Regions from separate parts of the Psychrobacillus sp. NPDC058041 genome, predicted to be linked through region 2. Evidence: riboswitches for the same ligand, from Rfam matches in the RefSeq annotation. Region 2 holds a riboswitch; the other holds the start of a gene.

Region 1 (8,433 bases), on a different contig from region 2:
TCCACTTTTTCATTGCTTGCAATTTCTAGCAATCTATTACATGTGGACGCAGGTTGATAAAATAAAGACTGCTCATCAAATGCATTCTCAATGGATTCCATAGGTAGAGCAATCGTCAAACGTTTTACTTTCTTCATTAGCTCCTGGATTATTTCCAACTCTCTTGTCGTAAATGAAGTGAATCCATCTATATAAATCTCTGCTTTTGCAAGTAATGAAGAATCTTTAATTTTCTGTGCAAGTAATGTTAAATACCCTTCTCCGTCTATATAACTCGTCCCTAATTTTTGCTCCATCAAATCGAGCATCATAACTAAATCAGATGATTTATCAATTAATGTTTTCGGTGCCTGCACATGTTCTAAATCATTTAGCACATGTGACATAGCTTCATGATCCAAACAGTAGCGATTGAATTCCTTCAAAAGTACTTCGATTTGATCTGTAAATCCTCGCTTAGTTGCTGCTCGTTTAAATAATTTAAATTGATCTTTATTATCTTCAAGCAAACTTCGGATAAGCATTCGATAACCGAATCCACTAATTTCCTCTTTCGCTATGCCCCCTGTTTCTTGTAGTATCCTCCAAGCTAACCGTTTAAATGTCGTTACTTGTGCTCGTATTAAACCAGCAAGTCCAGAATCTGCCGCAAGGGTATACTCACTAGTGAACGACATTTGGTCGGGTACAATATAAAATATAGGATCTCCAATAGGAGTTTCCTGTAATGTATCGATTATTTCTTGTTGCATAAACTTTGTTTTACCTGAACCTGACCGCCCACTTACTATTCTTAATGACAATTTTGCACCTACTTCCTTGATTTTAGATGATAAGAAAAACCGGACAAAAAGACGCCCTGTCCTTTTAGATGGGTAACAGTAGAAAAACCGCCTGATTTCCGCTGCAAGCGGACGCTTTTCAGGGGGCAAGCATCAAGCCGATTCGGGCCAACACGACGTTGGTCACAAAGCCGTTGCCACACGATGTGGCGCTCTTAGCCTTTGAACAATTGAACGCTCCGCCCAGTGTCTTGATTTACTTGCTAATCCCCTAGGAGTCGCCGCCTTCCGCTTCAATCAACTCGTGTGTATAGGACGATTTCTAATTGCTTCGTAAGATAAACGTCATTTATATCCTATGAACATTAGTAAAGTATTCTAACCGATACACAAAATTTTATTTAATGAAATAGCATCTCTTACTTAGGTACTGCTTACTTAATTGATTGGAGTAAAAAGTGGCGACTCCAGCGGGATGAGTATGGACAGATGAAACATTACAACGAACGAGTAAGCGGCGCCCCCGCGGAACGCGTCCACCTGAAACGGAAATCCGCGGAATTATTTAATTCTTTCAAGCAATAGGAGCAAAAGTTTTGCCTGACGATATTCCATATAATTAGCTTATAAAAAAAACGAATAATTTCCTCTCTCTATTGTACAAAACATACAGTAGAGAGGGAAATTATTCGAAACATTATCAGTTACTCAAATTTTTTCACCTTTGTATTTCGTCGCTCATTTCGTATTAATTTATAGTCCGCTTCCAAGTTATTATTTATTCTTTTTTCCACACTTTTTCCAACAAACCATAACATAACAACAATTAGAACTACTATTATTGTTCTTACAGGCTGCGTTACAAGTGCTTTTATATCAGATCCAATGAAGCTTACTACTAATATCATGATCATTTTACCTAATGTGACCGTCCATAAGTACGTTTTCTTTTTTATGTTAGACAAACCCGCAACTATATTCACAAGTGCAGATGGAGTAAAAGGAAAACAAATGAGTAAAAATAATGGTCCAAAACCATTTCTCTCAACCCATAATATTAACTTTTGGATTTTTTCATGTCTGGTTATAAAGCCTAAAACTCTAGCACGTCCATACTTTCGGATGACTAAAAAAACTGTGTAAGCCCCTGCAGCAGAACCCACCCAAGATAATAAAAATCCGAATAACATTCCGTATGCATTGACATTCGCTACAATAAATACAACTAAAGGTAAAAATGGTAGAAAAGCTTCTAAGAAAGGCAGGAAAATTCCTATCAATGGTCCTAGTGCTCGGTAATCGTGTGTTAAATTAGTCAATGTTTCAAATGAAAACCAGCTAGGCATGATTACTCTCCTCTACGAAATAAATAAGTACCTCCACTAGGAGAAACAGAAATTGGGTTACTAACTATGTATATTTATAATATTCCCAATTTTCGTATGTATAAAACTTTTGATATATAGTATAATTTGTTCATTCTATTTTTAAAAGGGGGTTAAAGCTTATTATGAATAATAATTCATTTCTAAAAGGATTAAAAGCAGGAATTAGTATTGCAATTGGCTATTTCCCAGTAGCATTAACGTTTGGTTTATTGGCAAAAACTACTGGTCTCTCCATTATGGAAGCAACAGCAATGAGTATATTTGTTTTCGCTGGTGCGTCCCAATATATGTCATTAACGCTTTTTTCAAATGGAGTTGATCCTATTTTAATTGTATTAAATACGTTTGTCGTTAATATTCGTCACTTCTTAATGACGGCTGCGTTGAATGAAAAGATGCAAAGTGAAAAAAGATGGATTAAAGGAATATATGCTTTTGGTATAACTGATGAATCCTTTTCTGTGCTAGCTACTCAAAAAGAGGATAAAGTACGTACTTCTTTTGCATTTGGGGTAGCCCTGATTGGTTATAGTAGTTGGGTTTTATTCACAGCTATCGGACATGTCATAGGCGCAAATCTACCTACTTTTTTGCAAGCAGCTATGTCTATAGCCTTATATGCTATGTTTGTCGGGTTATTAGTACCATCTATGCGTGGGAATCGAAAAGTAGTAATGCTAGCTTTAATCGCTGCCATTATTAATGGATTCTTTTATTGGACAGAATTATTATCAACAGGTTGGGCTATTTTAGTAGCTACACTTGCATCTTCTATATTGGTTGAAATTATTTATGCAAGACGTATTATTAATTTGCCGGAAGGAGCTTAAACGAATGGGTACTTGGTATTGGTGGACACTACTTGGAATGGCTATTGTCACATATATTCCGAGGGTTTTTCCACTGACTTTTTTAGAAGGAAGAAAATTACCTCCTGTTATCTCGGGTGTATTAAGTAATATTCCATTTGCAGTGCTAGGAGCATTAATTTTTCCAGCAATTTTATATGTACAACAAGGGAATATAGTATTCGGAATTATTGGAGCAGTTGTCGCATTTACCCTTGCTATTATCTCTGCGAATGTCATGGTCGTAGTATTAGGAACTATCAGTGTTTTGGCAATATATAGTTTAGTATTTTAATAATTCGGAATTATTTTATTTTAAAAGTATGCTTGACGTTTTTGTTTTTATTGTTTAATGTTGGTATCAATTCTTACAACAATTACATAGCACATCACTTTCTTATCAAGAGAAACCGAGGGACAGGCCCTATGACGTTTCGGCAGCAGATTCACTTTTGAACACTGTGCCAATTCCTACGAGCAGTTAATGCTCGGAAGATGAGAACGAGATTGTTTTTCAATTTTTCGAAGAGCTTTCTTTTTCTTATCTGCTAACAGATAAGAGAAAGGAAGCTCTTTTTCGTTCCCCTGTCAGAAAGTTAGATAGCTGTAATTTATTGTTTGTAAAGAATCAACTAACTTTTCAGGAGGTTATTAAATGATTGAATTTAAAAATGTTTCCAAGACATTTCTTCTTGGCAAAAGGGAGGTGCATGCAGTAAGAAATGTTTCATTAACCGTGAACGAAGGTGAAATATTTGGCATTATCGGCTTTAGTGGTGCTGGCAAAAGCACTTTATTGAGACTTGTCAATATGCTAGAGCGTCCATCCACTGGAACCGTTATGATTCAGAATATTGATGTCAACGCACTATCTCCCAAAGAGCTACGAGAAAGACGTCGCAATATCGGAATGATTTTTCAAAACTTTAATTTATTTAACTCTCGCACGGTTGCAGGAAATATTGCATACCCACTTAAACTTGGAGGTTTATCAAAACAAGAAATTAATCAGCGAGTAGAAGAACTATTACAATTTGTCGGTTTATCCGATAAATCGAAGGATTATCCGGACCAATTATCTGGAGGACAAAAGCAACGGGTAGGAATTGCTCGGGCATTGGCCACCTCTCCAGATGTGCTCATATGTGATGAAGCTACTTCAGCATTAGATCCAGAAACAACAGCGGAAATATTACGTTTATTAAAAAAGGTAAATCAAGATCTTGGCATAACAGTTTTACTAATTACACATGAAATGCACGTCATTCAATCTATTTGCCATCGTGTAGCAGTAATGGAAAATGGCGAAGTAATAGAATCTGGAGATGTATTTGATGTATTCACCAATCCGCAACATTTAACGACGCAACGGTTTATCCAATCTGTTCAACAAGATTTACCTTCTGAAACCATTTTAAAAGAGTGGCGTTCTAGAGGCGGTAAGAAATTATATCGCGTTATTTTTAAAGGGGATATTACAAATGATGCAGTACTGTCGCAAGTAACTCAAAAGCATCAAGTTCACTTTAATATCGTCTATGGCTCCGTTCGAGAACTACAAGAAAAGCTTTTTGGGAATTTACTAATCTCTTTTGAAGGTAATTCCGAAGCGATTCAAAAAACACTACGTGACCTAGAAACAATCGTTGACATTGAGGAGGTTGCGCACCATGAAAGTTGATTGGACAACATTTTGGCCACGAATTTTAGAATCAACCGGGGAAACTATCGTCATGGTCATCACTACATTGATATTCGGCTCTATTCTTGGAATCGCCATTGGTTTATTACTTTTTGTTACACGAGAGAAAAATATTTTGGAAAATAAGGTCATATTTCAAGTGTTAAATATTCTAATTAATATTATTCGACCTATTCCATTTATTATTTTCTTAGTTGCCATTTCACAATTAACGAGATTAGTAATTGGTACAACAATCGGAACGGCAGCTGCCATCTTCCCAATGACAATCGTTGCTTGTTTTTCGATAGCCCGTGTCGTGGAAAATAATTTAGTCAGTATTGAACCAGGGGTAATTGAAGCTGCTCAAGCAATGGGTGCTAGCCCTATTCGAATCATATTTACCGTATTGATTCCCGAAGCGCTTGGACCACTGATTTTAGGACTTACATTTATTAGCGTTAGTTTAATCGATTTTTCTGCCGTAGCAGGTACAGTTGGTGGTGGCGGTTTAGGACATCTTGCCATGACTTACGGATACCAACGCTTTGATGGTAGTGTCATGCTCGTAACTGTCATTATTTTAATTGTTCTAGTGCAACTCGCACAATGGCTAGGAAATACTTTATCTAAAAAATTTATGAGACGATAGAAAGAGGAGTTTTGATATGAAAAAGTTTAGTTTATTTTTATTAGCAATTATTGCTGCAATTTTACTTGCGGCTTGTGGAAATGAAAAAAGCGGAGATTCAAATACAAAAGAAAAAGTAAAAGTGAAAATTGGTGTAAATGGTTCAGATGGCGTACAGTGGCCGATTCTGAAAGAAAAAGCAGCTAAAGAGGGCATTGAGATTGAGTTAGTTGAATTTGCCGATTACACTTTACCAAACAATGCGCTTGCCAATGGAGATATAGATTTAAACGCATTTCAACATATGGCTTTCTTAGCGCAGTATGTAAACGAAAGCGGTAATGATATCGTCCCAATTGGTTCTACTATGTTCGCACCACTTGGCGTTTATTCCGAAAAAATTAAAGATATCTCTGATATTAAAAAAGGTGATAAAATTGCAATTCCAGACGATCCATCTAACCAAGCACGTGCACTTCGTTTATTAGAAGCAGCTAAACTTATTACATTAACAGATGATTTTGGTCTATTCGGAGATCCTTCAAAAATTGCAGAAAATCCATTAAATCTAGATATTATTCCAATGGTTGCGCAGCAGACACCTCGAGTACTACCAGATGTAACTGCGGCAATTATTAATAACGGTGTTGCAGGTCAAGCTGGCTTTTCACCGGGGGAAGATCCAATCTTTAAAGAATCAGGAGATAACGAATCCACGTATCCATATGTAAACATAATCGCAGCACGAGCGAAAGATAAAGATAATAAAGCATTTAAACGCATTCTGGAATTATATCAAGAAGATGATATTAAAAATGCCGTTACAGAAGATACAAAAGGCGGTTCCTTACTAGTGGTTCTTTCGCAAGAAGAATTAAATAAAACATTTGAAAAACTATTAAAATAAAGGAGGAAAATAACATGAGTATCGCAATAGAAAAAAGAGATATAATCACTAATTCAATTGAGCAAAATCGGGAACTGTACATTCAAACCAGTCAAGAAATCCATGCAAATCCCGAAATTGGAAACAAAGAATTTTATGCAAGTGCAAAACATGTAGAGATACTTAAAAATGCAGGTTTTGAAGTAACTACCGCAGTTGCAGGACATGAAACATCTTTCTTTGCGGTAAAAGATAGTGACAAGGAAGGTCCTTCTATCGCTTATTTAGCCGAATACGATGCCCTTCCTGGTATTGGTCACGCTTGCGGTCATAATATTATTGGAACAACGAGCGTAGCTGCAGCGATTGCATTAGCAGAAACACTATCTGAAACTGGTGGACGTGTCATCGTTCTTGGTACCCCTGCAGAAGAAGGTGGACCTAATGGAAGTGCAAAAGGAAGCTTTGTGAAGCATGGTTATTTGAAAGATATCGATGTTGCTTTAATGATTCATCCTGCTGGAAAAACTTCTTTAACTAGTGAAACGCTTGCGGTAGATCCATTAGATTTTCATTTTTATGGAAAAGCTGCGCATGCATCCGGTTCACCTGAACAAGGCATAAACGCATTAGATGCGGTCATTCAGCTATTCAATGGAATAAATGCACTACGTCAACAATTACCATCGGACGTTCGTATTCACGGTATCATCACTCATGGTGGCGATGCCCCAAACATTATCCCTGACTATGCGTCTGCTCGCTTCTACATTCGTGCTGAAACTTGGAAAAAAACAGAGGAGGTCGCAGAAAAGGTTCGTGCGATCGCAAACGGAGCAGCCCTAGCAACGGGAGCTTCTGTAAAAATCGAACGTTTTCAAAATGAGGTACAAGACTTCGTATTAAATTCCGTATTAGATGAAGTAATTCATACTGAACTAGAGGCCATCGGAGAATTCGTTCATCTTGAAAAACGAAAAGGAAAAGGATCAACTGATGCTGGAAACATTAGTTACGCAGTACCTACCGCGCATCCACATATAAAAATTGGACCCGACGACTTGATTGCACACACGATTGAATTTAGAGAAGCAGCCAAATCAGAAACAGGAAACGAAGCGCTTATTAAAGGAGCAAAAGCACTCGCAACAACTGGCTATCGCCTTTTAACAGATGCAGAATTACTGCATAAAATCCGCAAAGAATTCGAAGCTTCCTTAGTCCGAAAAGAAGCGGAATAAGAAAAGGCGTGAAATAAGGCTTAAGTAAATAATTTTACGATTCGGAGGAAACGGCTTTATGCTTGCCCACTGAAAACGTTGCCTACAGGAACTTGTTCATCGCTCAAAATTTACAACTAAGAAAAACTGGGCAAGAGTGCCCAGTCCTTTTAAGAAGTGAAACTTAGAAATCGGTGATTTCCGCTATGGCGGACGCTTTTCGCGGGCATGGCTTCAGTCTCCTCGTCACTGCGTTCCTGCGGGGCCTTCCGCTCATGCTATTCCCGCAGAAGTCGCCGCCTCCGCTTCAATCAACTTGTCACTAATGGAGGTGGATAGATTGGTCAGAAGAGATAAAACAACTGTTAAAAAGGAAATAATTTCCGATGTTTGATCTCCGCTTCATTTTTCGTGGATGCTACTTCCACTTGCCCTATTGATAACAAAGGAAAGTACCAGTTCAATATTTCGACGAAGCATATTTTCTTTCTTATTTGCGGATTGATTGAAGCGGAAGGCGGCGACTCCTAGGGGATTAGCAAGCAAATCAAGACCCTGGACGAAGCGCAGCGAAGGAAGCGGCTTGATGCTTGCCCCCAGGAAAGCGTTCGCCTGCAGCGGAAATCAACCTTTAAAAAAACATCCTCCACTTTTTTTAAGTGGAGGATGTTTTATTTTTGTCTCGATTTTTCATATGTGTCGCATACCAAAATCCACTTGTTAAAGAGGCGGCATCTATAATATAAATCCACCATCTATGCGTGTAGCCAGCATACACCGAGGCGGCAAATAGGGCAACCGTTAATACTAAAGATACATAATGATTAAATGTTATACGAGTAAATAATATAACTAGCAGTGCCGGAACAAAAATGGCTAATATTATTTGTGTTGATAAAGATAGTGTTTCCATAATTCCTCCTACCTAACTAATATTAAGCCTAAACGATAATGATCGTGTTTGAACAATATATGCTGCCGTAGACGGAGCTCTCCC
Region 2 (8,433 bases):
TGCTGCTACTCCACTATCACGATGTCCATTTCCTGTTCCTTTCGTCCCTCCGAAAGGTAAATGAATTTCTGCTCCTGTTGTACCTGCGTTAACATAAACAATTCCTGTATCCAAATCCCGTTGAGCACGGAAAATTTTATTTACGTCCCTTGAAAAAATAGAACTTGAAAGTCCGAATTTCACACCGTTGTTTACCTCTATTGCTTCCTCTAAAGAACCTACCTCTATTAGTGAAACTACAGGTCCAAAAATCTCTTCCTGCGCAATTCGCATCTTTGGCGTCACATCTGTAAATAGGGTTGGAGCATAATAATTCCCTCCTGCAAGCTTCCCTTCCTCTAATATTTCTCCACCAACAAGTAATTTTGCGCCTTCATCTTGTCCAATCTTTGTGTAAGAATGAATTTTTTCCAATGCGTTTTTATTAATTACAGGTCCTATCTTTACCGATTCGTCCAGACCATCTCCAATTGTTAGCTGTTCCATTTGAGTTAGAAGTAAATTCTCTAACTCTTTCTTTACATCTTTATGCACGATTACACGACTACATGCGGTACAACGCTGACCAGCTGTTCCAAACGCACTCCATAAAATCCCCTCAACTGCAAGAGACAAATCTGCATCGTCCATTACAATTACTGCATTTTTCCCACCCATTTCGAGTGATACTTTCTTTAAATGTCGACCGCCAAGTTCCGCCACTTTGCGACCTGTTTCTGTTGAACCGGTGAAAGAAATAACTTTTACGTCGGGATGCTCAATCATAGCTGTTCCAACTTCTGAACCAGAGCCAAATACAACGTTTGCAACGCCAGCTGGCAATCCCGCTTCCTGAAAGATTTTCGCCATTTCATATGCCATCATTGGTGTTTCTGTTGCCGGCTTCCAAATGAATGTATTTCCTGCAACTATAGCCGGGAATGACTTCCATGTAGCAATTGCAACAGGAAAATTCCAAGGAGTGATTAAACCAACTACTCCAATAGGTGCTCGAACACTCATAGCAAATTTATCGGCAAGCTCTGAAGGTGTTGTTTCTCCGAATAAACGACGTCCTTCTCCTGCCATGTAAAATGCCATGTCAATTCCTTCTTGCACCTCTCCACGGCCTTCTTCAATGACTTTACCCATTTCTTTTGTTAACACTTGCGCTAAGTGTTCCTTCTTTTCTTTCATCAGTCTACCAATTTCATATAAGTAATCTGCCCGTTTTGGTGCCGGTACTAGTGCCCATTTCTTTTGCGCTTTCACTGCAGCAGCAACCGCTTGATCTACGTCGTTTTTTGTTGACATCCGAACTTCCGCCAAATGTTGACCATTCGCAGGATTTACAACAGCTGTGTAATCTACTTCTCCTACTTCTTGCCAATTACCATCGATAAAATTAGTTAATTTCATTTCCCTACCTCTTTTCTATATAGGTGAAAACGTTTCCATTTTAAATACATTCTCTATTTATTTGATAAATTCCTTCAAAAAAATTGAAAAATATGAATTTTCAACTTGAAACTTTTTATTACTTTTCTCGTATTATTAAATAAATATTAATTAGGGAGGAAAATATACATGAATAATCATGAAATTGATTTCAAATTATATGGAGATGATATGCAGTTTGTAGAGATTGAATTAGACCCAGGAGAAACTGTAGTTGCTGAAGCAGGTAGCTTAATGATGATGGAAGATGACATTACTATGGAAACCATTTTTGGTGACGGCTCAAGTTCATTTGATAATGGAATAATGGGCAAATTAATAGGGGCAGGCAAACGTATGTTAACAGGCGAAAGTTTATTTATGACTACATTTACGAATGCAGGTAATGGAAAAAAACATGCTTACTTTGCCTCTCCATATCCCGGAAAAATAATTCCTATAGATTTAAGTGAATATCGCGGTAAAATTATTTGTCAAAAAGAAGCTTTTTTAGCTGCAGCGAAGGGTGTTTCTGTTGGAATCGAATTTCAACGTAAGTTAGGAACTGGTTTTTTTGGTGGAGAAGGATTCATCATGCAAAAGCTTGAAGGAGACGGTCTTGCTTTTATTCATGCGGGAGGAACGATTCATAAAAAAGAACTTCAGCCTGGTGAGGTTTTAAGGGTAGACACTGGTTGTTTAGTAGCGATGACTTCTGACGTAGATTATAATATCGAAATGGTTAAAGGAGTGAAAACTGCTCTTTTTGGAGGAGAAGGTTTGTTTTTCGCTACTCTTCGTGGACCAGGTACTGTATGGATTCAATCGTTACCATTTAGCCGTTTAGCGAGCCGTGTTTTTGCAGCTGCTCCGCAAACACTAGGTCGAGGCTCAAAGGATGAAGGAAGTATCGCTGGTGGAATATTTGATCTTTTAGGAGGAAAATAAATAGTTATTATGAGCCATTCTTTATTTACTTCTTAAGAATAACCGGGCTTTCCGCTTTGGCGGAGCTTTTCGCGGACATGGCTTCATTCTCCTAGGCCAACAGGATGTTGGTCATGAATGCGTTGCCCCAGGGAAGAGGCGTCTTTAGCCTTCCTTCCCTTTCTTGCGTTAATGCGGAGCCATCTGCTCATGCACCTGCCGCTTCGCTTTCGGCGCAGAAAACATCTGCTAATCCCGATGAAGTCGCCACATCCCCTCCAATCAACTAGTATGTATGGAACGATTTATCATTGCTTAGTAAGATAGATGACATGGAGCTTCTACGGCATGATATTGCCACCAAAAAATATCTGCCCATATCCTGATGTTATATGCCCTTTAACTTTCGCTGTACCCCTAAGCAGTCACTATCTCCCCTTTAACTTTGGTTATCTGCCCATATCTTGCCTGCTCCGCAAAGGAACCAGTTGTTCATGGCCATAAAATTAAAAATTTATATACTTTCTGTAAAAAACTCTTTTATTCTACTTTATTCCGCAAATTGTTTATAAAGAATCGACCTCCTCTTCATATACTAGTGGAAGAACATTTTTCTATGAAAATATTGTTCTTAAGTATGGGAAAGGAGGTGTTAGCAATGAAAGCTTCTTTAGGTATGTGGATTGGCTGGATTGGGATTGTATTAGCAGTTGTGGGGTTCTTTTATTATCCTATGATACTTGGTGGTGGTGCGGTAGTCTTGGGATTAGTTGGTTTAACTTCCCCACAAAAATTCCTAGCTTGGATTTCTATAGTACTTGGAGCAATTGCATTCTTCCTTCCGATGCTCCAATAGCTACATGTTGACTAATAAATCTGCGGCATGTTCGGCGCATTTACCGCACATGCCTTTTTTACATTTCAAGCCTTACTAAAGGACAACCATCTGCCTTGACTATTTATTACTTCATCTCCTTGTATTATTATCCATCCCATGATAAACTATTTTAAATTTAACATTTAGAAAATTTAATATTTTATTTCTTATCAAGAGAGACGGAGGGATTGGCCCGAAGATGTCTCAGCAACCAGCCAATAATGGTGTGGTGCTAATTCCAATAGACGGACATCGTCTTGAAGATAAGAAGACTAACTTCAGTATTTTTTTGAGGATTCTCTTCTTATTAGAGAATCCTCTTTTTATTTGGAGAAATATCAGCTCCTTTACTCCTGCGTGAAGCTTAAAAGGGCCACCAAGAGGCCTACGTATTTCTTATTTTAATTGAAGAGGATGAATATTATATGTCAAAAAATAGTTTAGAAACCCAACTAGCTCAATTAGGGAACCACAGTGATTTGATAACAGGTGCTGTTAATCCGCCAATATACTTGTCAACTGCTTACATCCATGGTGGTCTTGGCCAGTCGACAGGATTTGATTATACACGTACTAAAAATCCTACTCGCGCTATTTTAGAAGAAGGTATCGCTAAATTAGAAAGTGGAGATGCAGGTTTTGCCTGTAGCTCGGGTATGGCTGCAATTCAATTAGTACTATCTCTTTTCCGTTCTGGTGACGAATTGATTGCTCCAGAAGACCTTTACGGGGGAACGTACCGACTATTTAATCAGTACTCAGATTCTTACAATATTCATACTACATATGCAAAGTTTTCATCCGTAGATGAAGTAAAATCACTTATTACCGAGAACACAAAAGCAATCTTTATTGAAACACCGACAAATCCTTTAATGCAGGAGATCGATATTCAGAAATATGCGGAATTAGCTAAAGAGCATCAATTACTATTAATTGTGGACAATACATTTTTAACTCCTTACTTACAACGCCCTATTGAGCTTGGTGCACATATTGTCATTCATAGTGGAACCAAATATATTGGAGGTCATAATGACGTGCTTGCTGGTCTTGTTGTAGCAAAAGGGACAGAATTAAGTGAAAAATTACATGCAAATCATAATGCATCTGGCGCAGTGCTTTCCCCATTCGATTCATGGCTACTAATCAGAGGATTAAAGACACTTCATTTACGAATGAACCAGCATGATGTAAATGCGAAAAAGATAGTAGAATTTTTGCAAAACGAATCTGCAGTAAAGAATGTACTCTATCCTGGAAAAGGCGGAATGCTTTCTTTCCGCTTACAAAAAAGCGAGTGGGTAGGTCCTTTCCTTGAAAAACTTCAATTAATTGTTTTCGCAGAAAGTCTTGGTGGAGTGGAAAGTTTCATTACATATCCCGCTACTCAAACGCATGCAGATATACCGGAAGAAGAGCGCAATGCCCGTGGTGTAGATAATAGCCTTTTACGTTTCTCAGTTGGTGTTGAAGAAGTAGAGGACTTAATCGCAGACTTGAGACAAGTATTTAATGAACTAGAAAGTGATGTGAGTGAATAATGACCTACCCAAACGAACAGTTAGAAACTAGTTTAATAACGACTTCTACAAGAGGTTGGTCAGAGAGAAAAATTGGTGCAGTCAATGTTCCTATTTATTTGTCTTCCACTTTCCACCAAGGAAATTTTGATGAATTTGGGCCATATGATTATAGCCGTTCCAGTAATCCAACAAGAGATGCTTTAGAACGAACTATTGCAGAGTTAGAAGGCGGAACTCGCGGATTTGCATTTGCTTCCGGAATTGCAGCAATTTCTTCTGCATTCATGCTTCTCTCTTCAGGTGATCATATTGTCATTACAGAAGATGTATATGGTGGAACTTTTCGATTTGTAACGGAAGTATTGCCTCGTTTTGGAATTGAACATACTTTTGCAGATTTTACAGATGTAAAATCCGTTACAAATGCTATTCGTTCAAATACAAAATTATTATATATTGAAACACCATCGAATCCCTGTCTTGGAATCACAGATATTGCCAGCATTGTAGCGCTTGCTAAAAGGAATGATTGTCTTACTTTTTTGGACAATACTTTTATGACTCCACTTTATCAACGTCCGCTCGATCTTGGTGTAGATGTAGTCCTACATAGTGCTACCAAGTTTTTATCAGGTCATAGTGATATTATCGCAGGGCTTGCTGTAACGAAAGATGAAGAACTGGGAAAACGATTAGCCTTCATTCAAAACTCGTTCGGAGCAGTTTTAGGTGCTCAAGATTCTTTTTCTTTAATTCAAGGAATTAAAACTTTAGGTGTACGATTTGAAAAATCCTCAGAATCTGCACAGAAAATCGCTACCTATTTAATGCAACACTCCTTAGTAGAAGAAGTTTTTTATCCCGGTTTATCTACACATCCTGGTTACGATATTCATGTGAAGCAAGCGAGCAACCCAGGAGCTGTTCTTTCATTCCGATTACCTAATCGGACAGTTGCCAAAGTATTTGTAGAAAACGTAAAAATTCCTGTTTTTGCTGTAAGTCTTGGTGGTGTTGAATCCATTCTATCTCACCCTGCCCAAATGTCACATGCGGCTATGCCGAAAGAAGAACGTGAAAAACGAGGAATTACCGATGGACTACTCCGATTTTCCGTCGGATTAGAGAATGTAGATGATTTGATTGCAGACTTCGAGCAAGCATTCACTATAGCAGAAAAAGAGAAAGTGATAACTTAACGAATTGACTTACCTAGCAACCTCTTTTATGAAGGAAGGAAATTTATTAACAGGAGAAGATAAGTTGGTTAAAATCCGTCATGTATTGCGGGTGATATTGAGGAATGAGTCTGTTTTTATGAGAAGTTGTGAATAGGATTGGAATTATTGTACATTAAAAGTTGTTAAATGATGGATCGCAACCAATTATGTTACCCTCTCCTTTACTTTTATTGCAACGTAATATGCTACACAAATAATAGTAAAAGACCTCTTCTCTTTGTCAATTAGACAACGAAAAGAGGCCATATTCATCAATTTTATTTATAATCCTAAGTTCTTCGCAATAATTACTTTCATAATTTCATTTGTTCCAGCGTATATGGATGCGACGGGAATATCTCTATATCTCCTGGCGATTTTGTACTCTTCCATATAACCGTATCCACCATGTAATTGCATACACTCTATGGAAACTTCACGAGCAGTTTCTGTCAGCCAATATTTTGCCATCGACACTTTCGTGACAACATCTTTCCCATTAAGATGGTCTTCAATAAGTGACTCAAGAAATGATTTTCCAAGCTCTACTTTTGTCGCCATTTCCGCTATTTTAAATTGTGTATTTTGAAAAGTTGATATGGACTTCCCAAAAGCTTTACGCGATTTTACATATTCTATTGTTGTTTCAAGCATATCCTCCGATGCAATTTGCGCTGCAAGGGCAACAACTAGTCTTTCTTGTTGCAGCTTTTCCATTAAATAGCCGAATCCATGGCCCTCTACGCCTATTAAATTTAAGACAGGAACACGACAATTTTCAAAATACAATTCTGCTGTGTCTTGTGCATGGAGTCCAACTTTGGCAAGCTTTCTTCCCTTTGTGAAACCGGGTGTACCTTCCTCTACCATTATTAAACTAATTCCTTTATGCTTTGGTTCTATACTCGAATCCGTTTTTACGACAACGAGAAATAGATTTCCATTAATACCATTTGTAATGAATGTCTTTTGGCCATTCAACACATAATAATCACCATCGCGGATAGCGGACGCTTTAATATTGGCTAAATCAGAACCGGTACCTGGTTCTGTCATGGCAATTGCTGTAATGATATCGCCAGTCACACAACTTGGGAGCCACCTTTGCTTCTGTTCTTTTGAGCAAAACGATTCAATATACGGTACAACAATATCATTGTGCAAGCTTACTCCAACTAAACTAGTTCCTACTCTTTCTAATTCCTCAGAAATGATCACATTGAAACTAAAATCTAAACCCAAACCGCCATATTTCTCTTCTACTTGAGGACAAAGGAATCCCATCTCCGCAAGCTTCTTCCAAAAAGAAATAGGAATGATTCTTTCTTTTTCCCATGTATGATAATAAGGTACTGCTTCTTTTTGAAGAAATTTCTGAAGCGAATCTCGAAACATCTCATGCTCATCTGTTTCAAATCTATACCTTCCCAATGTCTATCACTCCTATTCTATTCGTTCAATTATAGTAGTGTTCGCCATTCCCATTCCTTCACATATAGCAAGCAATCCATATCGACCACCTATATGTTCTAGTCTATTCATCAACGTAACAAATAATTTCGTTCCGGTTGCACCCACCCCAGTGGATGACCAAGTGCAATTGCTCCCCCTCTCTAACTAATGTTGATAGTACTTTAAAGAATTAAATAATACCTCGGATTTCCGTTTTAGGTGGACGCGTTCGTTGTGATGGCCCATCTGTCTCACTCATCCTTTCACTACAATCTATTAAGTGAGTAGTACCTAACAAGAAAAAATGCCAAGATGAACAAAAATTCACCTTGGCATTCTTAAATTTCAAATAGTTTTTATTAACGGATTTTACTTTATCTTTTGTAAATAATACGTTTCCTCTCTAGCCATATGATCTGCCATTAGAGGGGTAAAGGTCCCTAATGCTTCTTTTTTAATTCTCATTTCTTCCAATTCCTTTAAGAACACTTTAAAAATCGTCATTTCCAATTCAATATCATTATGGAATTTATCTAATGCTGGAAATCTCTCTACATTCGCACGTAAAAAACCTGCTAGTTCAACTGCTTTTAAATAGAAATCTTCCCAGTCTTTCATAAATTGCTGTCCTTGGTCTTTCAGTTTTCTTTCTACTATGTCTAAATTTGCATCAATAGCAACCGCATGACCCGCCGCATCAAGCAGCCAAAGCAAATCATGATGTAAAGGATGTATTATTGGAACTTCCTGACCTTGTTCTAAGTAGGTAAATACACGGATAGCCTCTTCCACTTCGTTCACCATATGATTGATAAAGGATGGCGATAAGGATATTTTAATATCCCCAATTAAATGATCTTTTATGAGATACAACTTAAACACACGGATTTCTTCACTCGCTAATTTTGCCTGCTTGACTAACAAAATAAGTTCATCTGTATTTAATGGCTGTTTTGAGGTCATTAATAATTGATCAAAGAGATTAGTAAAAGAATTTGCAGCTTCAATTTTTTCC

What was found. Region 2 has a riboswitch for S-adenosylmethionine ahead of ACFVR1_RS05765 (methionine biosynthesis PLP-dependent protein). Riboswitches for the same ligand answer to the same signal wherever they lie in the genome.
Region 1: it holds a riboswitch for S-adenosylmethionine, as region 2 does, so the genes downstream of both, ACFVR1_RS00480 (methionine ABC transporter ATP-binding protein) here and ACFVR1_RS05765 (methionine biosynthesis PLP-dependent protein) in region 2, are expected to answer to the same signal.

What each region holds. Positions count from the first base shown of each region.
Region 1 covers NZ_JBHVRO010000001.1:104,631-113,063, reverse strand. The annotation lists gene addB (helicase-exonuclease AddAB subunit AddB) at 1-803, opposite strand, end outside; gene ACFVR1_RS00495 (TVP38/TMEM64 family protein) at 1,487-2,128, opposite strand; gene ACFVR1_RS00490 (AzlC family ABC transporter permease) at 2,293-3,000, shown strand; gene ACFVR1_RS00485 (AzlD domain-containing protein) at 3,005-3,313, shown strand; SAM riboswitch class I at 3,413-3,520, shown strand; gene ACFVR1_RS00480 (methionine ABC transporter ATP-binding protein) at 3,674-4,699, shown strand; gene ACFVR1_RS00475 (methionine ABC transporter permease) at 4,689-5,351, shown strand; gene ACFVR1_RS00470 (MetQ/NlpA family ABC transporter substrate-binding protein) at 5,368-6,237, shown strand; gene ACFVR1_RS00465 (M20 family metallopeptidase) at 6,252-7,457, shown strand; gene ACFVR1_RS00460 (CsbA family protein) at 8,092-8,349, opposite strand; gene ACFVR1_RS00455 (PDZ domain-containing protein) at 8,358-8,433, opposite strand, start outside.
Region 2 covers NZ_JBHVRO010000003.1:125,122-133,554, reverse strand. The annotation lists gene ACFVR1_RS05780 (aldehyde dehydrogenase family protein) at 1-1,398, opposite strand, end outside; gene ACFVR1_RS05775 (TIGR00266 family protein) at 1,567-2,364, shown strand; gene ACFVR1_RS05770 (hypothetical protein) at 3,002-3,199, shown strand; SAM riboswitch class I at 3,385-3,490, shown strand; gene ACFVR1_RS05765 (methionine biosynthesis PLP-dependent protein) at 3,646-4,764, shown strand; gene metC (cystathionine beta-lyase) at 4,764-5,945, shown strand; gene ACFVR1_RS05755 (acyl-CoA dehydrogenase family protein) at 6,249-7,397, opposite strand; partial or broken gene ACFVR1_RS05750 (steroid 3-ketoacyl-CoA thiolase) at 7,410-7,576, opposite strand; gene ACFVR1_RS05745 (DUF2935 domain-containing protein) at 7,788-8,433, opposite strand, start outside.